DNA from 2 places in the Erwinia sp. L03-1 genome. Region 2 is predicted to be linked to the other one. Evidence: predicted binding sites of a transcription regulator. Region 2 holds the regulator's gene; the other holds the start of a gene.

The links. Region 2 encodes LexA, which represses DNA repair genes until DNA is damaged. Its sites were predicted from a motif close to TNCTGTATGTACATACAGNA; they were not measured.
Region 1: the regulator LexA is predicted to act here: its motif matches at 4,106-4,125, upstream of AC4PCC_RS11940 (metal-dependent hydrolase).

The regions. Positions count from the first base shown of each region.
Region 1 covers NZ_CM178762.1:2,585,680-2,591,353, reverse strand. Annotated here, with positions in the region: gene katE (catalase HPII) at 1-1,624, opposite strand, end outside; gene AC4PCC_RS11945 (L-cystine transporter) at 1,934-3,331, opposite strand; gene AC4PCC_RS11940 (metal-dependent hydrolase) at 3,496-4,086, opposite strand; gene hxpB (hexitol phosphatase HxpB) at 4,203-4,877, opposite strand; gene AC4PCC_RS11930 (YniB family protein) at 5,039-5,578, shown strand; gene AC4PCC_RS11925 (fructosamine kinase family protein) at 5,669-5,674, opposite strand, start outside.
Region 2 covers NZ_CM178762.1:4,313,316-4,318,989, forward strand. Annotated here, with positions in the region: gene AC4PCC_RS19790 (conjugal transfer protein TraF) at 1-1,073, opposite strand, end outside; gene zur (zinc uptake transcriptional repressor Zur) at 1,551-2,069, shown strand; gene AC4PCC_RS19800 (CsbD family protein) at 2,341-2,550, opposite strand; partial or broken gene AC4PCC_RS19805 (MATE family efflux transporter) at 2,797-3,649, opposite strand; gene lexA (transcriptional repressor LexA) at 3,787-4,395, opposite strand; gene AC4PCC_RS19815 (diacylglycerol kinase) at 4,503-4,871, opposite strand; gene plsB (glycerol-3-phosphate 1-O-acyltransferase PlsB) at 5,000-5,674, shown strand, end outside.

The DNA of each region.
Region 1 (5,674 bases), 1.7 Mb from region 2:
GTTCGCGGATATAAGGACGGGCCACCTTGCTCAGCTCAAAGGAGTAGGCATCAATAATATGCTGCTGCTCCACCGGCGTCTGGCTGTTCCAGAACAGGCGCGGCTGCGAATAATACTCACCGAACGACGGGCTGCGCTCGCGAACTTTATGGCCTTCGATGCGCTCCTGATAGCTTTCAAACCCGCCACGCTGCGGGGCTGGAGGCGTCTCACGCGGCCAGTTATCGTTGATCGAATTTGGCTCATAGTTCGCCGGATTGGTGTCGATATCCATCCGGTGCATGCCCTGACGCTGGAAGTTATGATACGGACAGGTCGGACGGTTGATCGGGATCTCGTGGAAGTTAGGTCCACCCAGGCGGCTGATCTGAGTATCCGTATAGGAGAACAGGCGACCCTGCAATAGCGGATCGTTGGAGAAATCCATGCCCGGGACGATGTGCCCTGGATGGAAAGCAACCTGCTCGGTTTCAGCGAAGAAGTTATCCGGGTTACGGTTGAGAACCATCTTACCGATGAGTTCAACCGGCACCAGCTCTTCGGGAATAAGCTTGGTCGCATCCAGCAGGTCAAAGTCAAATTTGAACTCATCCTCCTCGGCAATCAGCTGTACGCCCAGCTCATATTCAGGATAGTCGCCAGCCTCAATGGCTTCCCACAGATCGCGACGGTGGAAATCGGGATCGCGCCCGGTGAGTTTTTGCGCTTCGTCCCACAGCAAAGAGGCTTTACCGGCAACCGGCTTCCAGTGGAAGCGGACGAAGGTGGCTTTACCTTCGGCATTGATAAAGCGGAAAGTGTGAATACCGAAGCCTTCCATCGTGCGGTAGCTGCGCGGGATACCGCGGTCGGACATCGCCCAGAGGACATTGTGCAGCGTTTCCGGCTGGAGCGACACATAGTCCCAGAAGGTATCGTGCGCGCTCTGTCCCTGAGGGATTTCATTATGAGGTTCGGGTTTCACCGCGTGGACAAAATCGGGGAATTTGTGAGCATCCTGGATAAAAAACACCGGGGTGTTATTGCCCACCAGGTCAAATACGCCCTCGTCGGTGTAAAACTTGGTCGACCAGCCGCGAATATCACGTACGGTATCCGCCGAACCTGCACCGCCCTGAACGGTTGAAAAGCGCACGAATACCGGCGTCTGCTTACCCGGATCGCGCAGGAAGTCCGCTTTGGTGATATCGCTCATATCACGATACGGCTGGAAGTAGCCGTGTGCCGCAGAACCGCGGGCATGCACGATACGCTCAGGAATGCGTTCGTGGTCAAAGTGGGTAATTTTTTCGCGCAGGATAAAGTCTTCAAGCAGGGTGGGACCGCGAGTGCCCGCGCGCAGTGAATTCTGGTCGTCGGCAATACGCGTGCCCTGATTGGTCGTCAGCGGGAAATTTTCACCCCCTTTGCGGAAGGACTCCAGCGCATCAAGCTTGGCATTATGCGTATTCGGGGCTTTCAGGCTTCCGGGAGCCGTTGGCTCCTTCCCGGGTGGCGTAGGCTCCGCCGAGGGTTTATGCGACCCATCTGCGGGCGCCAGCGAATCCATGCCGGGTTTAGCTGAATCAGGCCCGGTAGACGGGGCGTTGTGGCTGAGTTCCTTATTATCTGTTTCTTTCGACATTCTCACTTACTCCTGTTGTTGTCATTTCAGACTCCAGTAACTATAGAACAGTGAGTGAGATACGCCTTAAAACAGCAGGGTTAAGTGTTTAAAATCGTGTTTAAAAGATGACAAAGGATGATAAAACGCGCATAGCGCGGTAAAAATCGGCGGGGGGAAGCGGGGCGGGGATAAAAAAAGGGCTGGCGGAAGCCAGCCCTGAGAGATTATTCGCGTTTTGAGAGTGCGTAACAGGGAGACTGCTGGCGTTCTGAGAGCCCCAAACGAAGAGGATATTCGCGTTCTGTGGGCTGCAAACGGAGCAGGCTGTTAGCGTTCCGCCAGCTCGAAGTCACGCTCTGCATCGGCGTGGAGCAGCGCTTTATCGGTCTGCTTCAGCCACTGGCTGGTCAGCATGCCGGCCGTCATCGAGCCGTTCACATTCAGGGCGGTGCGGCCCATATCAATGAGCGGTTCAATAGAGATCAACAGCGCGACCAGCGTCACCGGCAGGCCCATCGTGGGCAGCACAATCAGCGCGGCGAAGGTCGCACCGCCGCCAACGCCTGCTACGCCCGCTGAACTGAGGGTTACGATGCCAACCAGGGTCGCAATCCACATCGGGTCGAATGGGTTGATGCCCACCGTCGGCGCAACCATCACCGCCAGCATGGTGGGATAAAGCCCCGCGCAGCCGTTCTGACCTATGGTCGCACCAAATGAGGCGGAAAAGCTGGCGATAGACTCCGGAATACCCAGGCGACGCGTTTGGGCCTCAACGCTCAGCGGAATGGTTGCGGCGCTGGAACGGCTGGTAAAGGCAAAGGTGATGACCGGCCAGACTTTTTTAAAGAAACGCTTAGCATTAACGCCATTAACGGTGAGCAGCAGGGCATGGACGGCGAACATGATTGCCAGTCCCAGATAGGACGCCACGACAAAGCTGCCGAGCTTAACGATATCGCTCACGTTTGAGCTGGCCACCACCTTCGTCATCAGGGCCATGACGCCGAACGGCGTCAGCTTCATGATCAGGCGAACCAGCTTCATGACCCAGGCCTGTAAAACATCAATGGCAGCCAGCACGCGTTCGCCTTTCGGCCTGTCATCCCGCAGCAGATGCAGGGCTGCGACACCCAGGAAGGCGGCAAAAATCACCACGCTGATAATCGAGGTCGGGCTGGCCCCGGTCAGGTCGGCAAAGGGGTTTTTTGGCACAAACGAGAGCAGCAGCTGCGGCGTGGAGAGATCGGCAACTTTGCCGACGTAGTTACTTTTTAGCGCGGCAAGGCGAGCGGTTTCCTGCACGCCCTGGACCAGCCCGCTGGCATCCAGCTTGAACAGCCAGGTGACGAACACGCCGACCAGCGCAGAGATAGCGGTGGTAAACAGCAGTACGCCAATCGTTAATACGCTAATTTTCCCCAGCGAGGAGGCATTATGCAGCCGGGCCACGGCGCTGAGTATTGAGGCGAAGACCAGCGGCATAACGATCATCTGCAACAGCTGAACGTAGCCGTTACCGACGAGATTAAACCAGCTAATGGACTCTTTTAGCGTCGCGCTGTCGGCGCCATAAATAGTATGCAGGACCAGGCCGAACAGCACACCGGTCACCAGGCCCAGCAGGACCTTTTTTGACAGGCTCCAGCGGGTGCTACCACTTTTAGCCAGTATAACTAACAGGGCGACAAATGCCGCAAGGTTAGCGATTAATGGAAGGTTCATCCCCAGATCTCCAATGAAGCAGTGCGCTATATCAGGCACCGCGCTATTACCGTTATTTTTTATTGCGCACGCAAATGCGCCCTGGAGTGCATGGTAGCAGCTGATCCGGGGTGTCTATATATCCAAATGGAATGGGTTATAACCAATCGTTGTTTTATGACGGGTTATTGCGCACCATGGCTATCAATTAGCCGATTAATGTTACTTTGTACCGTGCTGACCATCTGCGCTGGCCATCCGTCTGCACCAAAGGGGGGCAGGCCGGGAGAGAACCATATGGCGATGCCGACCAGCGCCAGGCAGAAAATTCGCTCCATCTGGTTACCTTTCTGACTGGCAAGCAGCGGCAGCCTGAAGCGCCAGCGACAGGGCCAGAGCAGTGGCACGCCAGCGGGCGTGAGCATATCGGCGATGATATGACTCAGGTAGCCCAGTACCAGGCCCTGAAAAGCATCGGCAGGCACCACCCAGTGCTGCGGAACTTTCAGGTTAAAGAGCGCAATACCTCCGATCACCGCCAGCAGGCTGTGGGTAAATCCACGATGACCGAAGGCGCGGGCAATAGGATGTGAAAGCCAGCGAAAACGACGGCCCAGCACGGATTGAGGGTGGTCGATATCCGGCAGCAGGCTGGTTAGCAGCGTTGCCGGAATAATATGCCACCAGTCACCGTTAGCCAGTACCGGCGTGAGTTCGGCGCGTTTGGAAAAAATAGCGCTGGCAAGCGCAAATATAAGATGGCCTTCGGCCGTCATGGAAAACACCTGGCTGGATAGCTGTCAATCCATCCAGTATAGGTGATATGTACAGTAGAATAAATATGTGACGCTGTAACGAAAGATAAATAGAGGGTAAAAGGATCAGTTTTCCTTCAGGCGGTACCGTGGAGATGTGCCGCACTGAGCTGACTCAACGATGAGAGCCTGACGTCAGCCAGCGCCCAGCGCGGGTCCGCGGCCTGTTCAGCAGCAGGTACCACCACGGAGCGCATGCGGGCGGCTTTGGTCGCGATGACGCCGTTCAACGAGTCCTCCAGGGTAACGCAGTTAAGCGGATCCACCCCCAGGCCTTCCGCAGCGTTGAGATAAACCTGCGGATGGGGCTTGCTCCACGGCAGCGTTTCTGCCGAGGCAACCACGTCGAAATAGTCGCGCAGGTTGAAAATGTGCAGCACGCGTTCCAGCATATGCAGAGGCGAAGCTGACGCCAGGCCAATTTTCAGTCCTTCAGCCTTACAAAGCTTTATCGCGGATTCTACGCCGGGAAGCAGCGGGCGCGTCTCCTCAATCAGCGCCTGCGCCCGCACGATAATTCTGCGTGTGACCTCCAGCTGATCCGGCCCCTGCCAGGGTAGCGTTTCATACCACATCCTCACCACCTGATCGATACGCAACCCTACCGTATCCGGCAGCTCGTTGCGGCGCGACAGGTCGACGCCCAGTGAGGAAAAAATATCCCTTTCCGCGCGATCCCACAGCGGCTCAGAGTCAATTAGCAGCCCATCCATATCGAAAATTGCCGCAAGTACAGGACGAAAATAAGGCATTTTATCACTCCATTTGACCGATTACCCCCACAGTAGCATGAAGCTTTCGCGGGTGAAATCGCCTTATTTTCGTCAATATTAGGGACAAGCCGACTTTTTTCAGGCACATTTGCTGCCTGAAGGTAAACTTACACCCCTGGCACAAAAGGACAGGAGAAAGCATGACTTATCAACAGGCTGGCAGAGTTGCCGTACTTAAGCGCATTGCTGGCTGGATCGTATTCATTCCGGCGTTGATTTCCACGCTTATTTCGCTGATGGGTTTTTTAGAACAAAGCCGTGAGAAGCGCGAAGGGATTAATGCCGTAATGCAGGACTTCTCGCACGTCATGATCGACATGATCCGTTTCAATACCGGTTTTTTGAAGTCATTTTGGGAAAATTCGCCCGTGCCTGATTTCAATCACGGCAGCAACGTCTCCTTCTGGGTGATATATGTGCTGATTTTTGTCGGTCTCGCTTTACAGGCGTCGGGTGCAAGAATGTGGCGTCAGACGCGCCATCTGCGGGAAGGGATCGAGGATCAGCTGATTCTGGAAAATGCCCGGGACACGGAAGGGCGTACGCGGCAGCAGCTGGAAGAGAAAATCGTGGTTCCACGGCATACGATTTTCCTGCAGATTTTCCCCCTGTACATCCTGCCGATTGCCATTGCCGTCGCAGGCTATTTTGTCTTAAAGCTGCTGGGCTTTATTTATTGATCAAACGGCCTGATGCCAGACATCAGGCCGTTCACGCGTGTCACTTTATACCCATGCAGCATGCTATGCCGCCCCCCTGGCGGAGGCCATTCAAGC
Region 2 (5,674 bases):
CTCAGCAGACGGTACTCGGCACCGACACCCGCATACTGGCTCTCATCCTGCGATTTAAATCGCTTCGTGGGCGTGGCGTCAACATCCAGAGCGGTGGTCAGACGATCGATATGGTAAGAGATCCCCGGCGTCACGATGGGGCGGATCTGATAGGTATCCTTATAGCCGTTAACCTCTTTCGTCTCCAGATCGCGCGAAATCAGGTTCTGCGCGTTCAGGCCCAGCGTCCAGTTTTCGCCCAGATCGGTCGCGGCACCGGCATCAATGTTAAAGCCGGTATCAGAGTTTTTATAGCGCCCTTTAGTAAAGTCGGACTTGTTGTAGTTATAAACCGAGGCGCTGTAGTTATACAGGTAGGTTCTCTGCAACTTCGGCGTCACGCCGAACGACACCGGATGCCCGGCGATACTGAATTCATGAGCAACGGCGATGCCGTAGTCATAGACAATGGCCCCGCGCCCCAGTCCTGCTGATGTCAGTTTACTCTGGTCGCCCGGCAGCGGAAAAATCGTGCCATCGGCCACGCCCTGCAGGTAATCAATATCGCTCTGGCTGACGGCAGCAGTAATGTGGGCCGTGCCGTAGGCTTTGGTCACAAAGGCAAACGGCAGCTGTTCATTCGGGATGGTGACGGCAAAGGCGGCGCCTGCGGTGCCGGAGGCTTCATTGCCCTTTATGTGACGCAGCTGGCTGGCAAGATCGCCCGCGGCAGCCTGGATTTTCGGGTAGTCGGCAAAGTTGAAGGCGCCACTGCTGGCAATATCCTTGTAGCGATCGACGCTGTCGGTCAGGTCATCGACTTTATCAATCAGCTTATTTTTGTCCGTTACCTGTAACCCTGCCGCGGGCAGAATGATACTGACGTCATCATCGGGCTGAGCTTTTGTCATCAGCGCCGGGTTAGCCAGCACCGCCGTGCCGTAGGTGGAAGAGGCGACGCCCGTTCCCCCCATTGCATCGTTACGCGCATCATAATAATTACCGGCAGCAAGAGCGCTCAGAGGAGCAAGGAACAAGACGGGGAAAACCGCAGGCCGGGACAGCCTGTTCAACTTACCGATCAATTTAATCATTTTACCGTAGACCCATCCAGAAAAGGAAAAAGCGCTTAACGTAAGCGAGAAGAGTGCGACTGCCTGCATAATGGACACAGAGGCAGCTATTCATTGCCGTGAAGTAAATAACAATGCGTGGGCTTATCAGCTCATTGCCGATTTATTTATCTGTTATCACACTAATCGTTTAGCCCGGTATCTCAATCCTTTACGCTTAAAATGCCGCTATTCCTTATCTCAAGGTAGTCAGTAACGTTTGTGGCTGCAAATTACATAAAAGATGTTTTATAGACCTTTTACGTCATATCTCTAAATGCTCTGACAGATTAAGAGAGCTTAATGATAGCCCCTTTAGTCAAATACCAATCATTTCTGGAATTTTTTCAGCAGCTTACCCCTGACGGTTAATTCACAAAAGAGGTGCGCGAGGGGATTCGGCGTTTTGTGGCGGGCGTGATAACATAACAATTCGATCTGGCGTGAGGGGGAAGAAAAATGACCACTAGCAGTGCTGAAAAAATCCTGTCACAAGCGGAATCACTTTGTCAGCAGCGTAATGTAAGACTGACGCCTCAGCGTCTGGAAGTGCTGCGGCTGATGAGCGGACACCACGGGGCCATTAGCGCCTACGATTTGCTTGATCTGCTGCGCACCACGGAACCCCAGGCTAAGCCCCCTACCGTCTATCGCGCGCTGGATTTTCTGCTGGAACAGGGATTTGTTCATCGCGTTGAGTCTACCAACAGCTACGTTGTCTGCCATCATTTTGAGCAACCTTCCCACACCTCTGCCATGCTGATCTGCGATCGCTGCGGGTCTGTCGCCGAGAAGCACGCGGAAGGGGTTGAAAATATCCTGAATACGCTGGCCCTTAACTCAGGCTTTACCCTGTCCCATAGCATCATCGAAACGCATGGATTATGTCGGGACTGTAGCGAGGTTGAGGCCTGTACCCATCAGGACAATTGCCACCACGATCACACCCAAAATGCCGGTAAAAAGCGCGGACGCTAACCGGAATGCGAGAAACGCCCCCAGGAGATACATTCAGGACAATAAAGAGGTAAAGATCGCAGATCGTTGCTCAGGTTGGTGTGTACAGGATAACCACTCAGCCTGGATCGTATGATAACTGCCTGGGACAGGGTTTGGATGATTGCCGCTCAGGTGTGGTGTGGGTAAAGGTTGAAAAGGGGATGCGGAGTTTAAGCGGCACGGTCCATGTGCCTGGGTAGGAGTATCTTCCTGAAACGCTTTAATGCTGTCAGAGAAAAGAACTTACTTATCAGAAGCGGTGATTATTGTGGCTTTCCCAGTCGCTGACTTCTTTCTCAGCCTGGTCTTTTGCGTAGCCATAGCGCTCCTGAATTTTACCGACCAGCTGATCGCGTTTACCTTCTACGACCGTCATGTCGTCATCGGTCAGCTTGCCCCATTTTTCTTTCACTTTACCCTTCAACTGTTTCCAGTTACCGCCGGCTTCATCTTTATTCATCTTGTGTCTCCTGACTTTGAGTGTAAAGAGCTTTAGGTGTAAGAGATTTAGTACAATCGTCTAAGCATAACGCCTGGCAGCAATATAAAACGCTGCTGAACTGCTTAACCTAACGATAATTGTAGTAGAAGATGAGGGGATTGCACGGAACGACACGATAATAAGCGGCAGATTAAGACTATTCCTGCCCGGGTGGATAAAAAACTGTTTTTTATCAATGATTAACCAGGCGATGCAAGATACATTTCACTGACCCGAAGGCAAAAACCACGTTCCGTTGCGCTGGTGCCGCCGCCATATCGCGCCCTGCGTTAGCCCTCTTAACAGCAGAAAAACCGTGACCGCCAGCCACAGACCGTGATTCCCCAGCACCGGAACGGTAATCAGGGTCAGGCCATAACCCAGCGCCGCCAGTGCCATGCTGTTACGCATCTCTGCGGCGCGGGTTGCACCGATAAACATGCCATCCAGCAGGTAACACCAGACGCCGCATACCGGCAGAAGGACCTGCCAAATCAGGTAGCGATCCGCCTGCTGCTGTAAAGCAGGGATCGAGGTAAGCAGTGCGACAATATAAGGCCCGGCAAAGGCATAGAGCAGTGAGAAAAACAGCGCGACCCATCCCGCCTGACGGCATGCCGCGTGCCATATCAGCAGCACAAGATTCGCCAGCGTGGCAGGCGCGCTGAGCCAGCGGATATGCATAAACAGTGATGCCTGGTACTGCACGTCAGGATCGCCGCCGACCAGCGTCAGCGCCAGATGCGTAAGAGGGGATTGCAGGGCGATAAAAGCCAGTCCGCCCGCCAGCGCAATGCAGAGAGGCTGCATAAGCGCGCGTGCAAGCGCAGCTTTGTCACCCGGCACCGAAAGCCTGAGCGGTCAGTCCGGTGGTGCTCATGCGCAGAAAAAGCAGCAGCATAAACAGGAAGCTGGTGATGGTGGTGCCGATCGCAACGCCCGCAAGATAGACAGGCTTATCGAGGTGGCCAATGACAGCGGTATCGACCAGCCCCAGCAGCGGCACGGTAATATTTGAGAGGATCATCGGCAGCGCAAGCCGCCAGAGGCTTTTGTCAGCAGCGTTTAGAAATCGCATCGGTACCCACTGCGCGACGGGTGTCTGCGCAAGTCACTGTCATACACATCGTCTGCTGAGTGGTAGCCAACGATAAACTGACGCGCTGGCGAAGCGGCGCGTCAGTTAACAGTCAGTTAGAACGGATAAAACGGTTATCAAACCCAGTTACCGTTACGGATCACACCCACGGCAAGACCTTCAATCGACAGGGTCTGCTGGCGAAGATCGACGACGATCGGCTCGAAATCGCTGTTTTCAGGCAGAAGATGGACCGTGTTGCCCTGCTTTTTCAGCCGTTTGACGGTAACTTCATCATCAATACGTGCAACCACAACCTGGCCGTTACGCACTTCCTGGGTTTTGTGCACCGCCAGAAGATCGCCATCCATAATGCCAATATCTTTCATCGACATGCCACTCACGCGCAGCAGGAAGTCGGCGCTGGGTTTAAACAAACCTGGGTCAACCTTGTAGTGGCCTTCGATATGTTCCTGGGCCAGCAGCGGCTCACCGGCGGCGACGCGGCCAATCAGCGGCAGGCCTTCTTCGTCTTCCATCATCAGTCGAATGCCGCGCGAGGCACCGGACACAATCTCAATTACGCCTTTACGTGCCAGTGCCTTGAGATGTTCTTCCGCCGCATTTGGGGAGCGGAAGCCAAGCTGTGCGGCAATTTCTGCCCGCGTTGGCGGCATGCCGGTCTGGTTAATATGGGCGCGTATCAGGTCATAAACCTGTTGCTGTCTTACCGTTAGTGCTTTCATCCCGCCCCCTGGTTGTTTATACAGTCGACTGTGAGTATATACAGGTATTTGCGCAATGAAAACCTAAAGATGGACAAAAAACAGCAGTTTGTCTGATTCTGGAACGTCTATCGCATATGTGGCACTAACAACATCAGCCAGGTGGTCATCGCCATGAGAATAGTCAGCAGCACTGCCGCTGAACCCATATCCTTTGCGCGGCCTGCCAGCGGGTGCCGCTCACTGCCGATGCGGTCCACTATCGCTTCTATGGCGCTGTTAAGCAGTTCAACCACGACCACCAGCACCACCGAACCGATCAGCAGCACCCGGGTTATCGGCGTCACGTCCAGCCAGCAGGCCAGCACGATGGCGACAAGCGCCACAATGGCTTCCTGACGAAAAGCCGCCTCGTTTTGCCATGCCGCACGCAGTCCCTGCCACGAATAACCTGCGGCCTTGATAATTCTGGTCAATCCGGTGACGTTATTTGTCATAATGAGGGAACCCTTTGAACTGTTTAACGTCAATGTCTGGGTGGCGCACATTTTGCAACACCACAGATCTCACTGGCGCTTTCTGGTATGCTTGCCGCGCTTTGCTAACAAGAGGCTTCATGTTGTCTATGTCAGGTTGGCGTAATTTATATTATAACCTATTGAATTTACCGGTTAAATTCTTGCTAAAGAGTAAGGCGATCCCCGCCGAGCCGGTCGCTGAACTGGGGCTTGATACGTCGCGCCCTATTATGTATGTGCTGCCTTACGATTCAAAGGCCGATCTGCTCGCGCTACGTGAACAGTGTCGCAAACAGGATCTCCCCGATCCCTTAGATCCGCTGGAAATCGATGGGACAGTGCTGCCCCGCCATGTCTTTATTCATGACGGTCCGCGCGTATTCCCCTATTTTGTGCCGAATATTGAATCGGTAAAGCTGTTTCACGAATATCTGGATCTGCACCGCAGCAACCCGCTGCTGGACGTGCAGATGGTCCCGGTATCGGTGATGTTTGGCCGCGCCCCTGGCCGTGAGGTTCAGGGCGAGAGTCAGCCCCATCTTCGCGTGCTTAACGGCATTCAAAAGTTCTTCGCCGTACTGTGGCTGGGCCGTGACAGCTTCGTGCGCTTTTCGCCGATGCTCTCCCTGCGGCGCATGGCAACGGAGCACGGCACCGATAAAACCATTGCTCAGAAGCTGGCTCGCGTGGCGCGCATGCATTTTGCCCGCCAGCGCCTGGCCGCCGTTGGACCGCGCCTGCCCGTTCGCCAGGACCTGTTCAACAGGCTCCTGCAGTCCAGG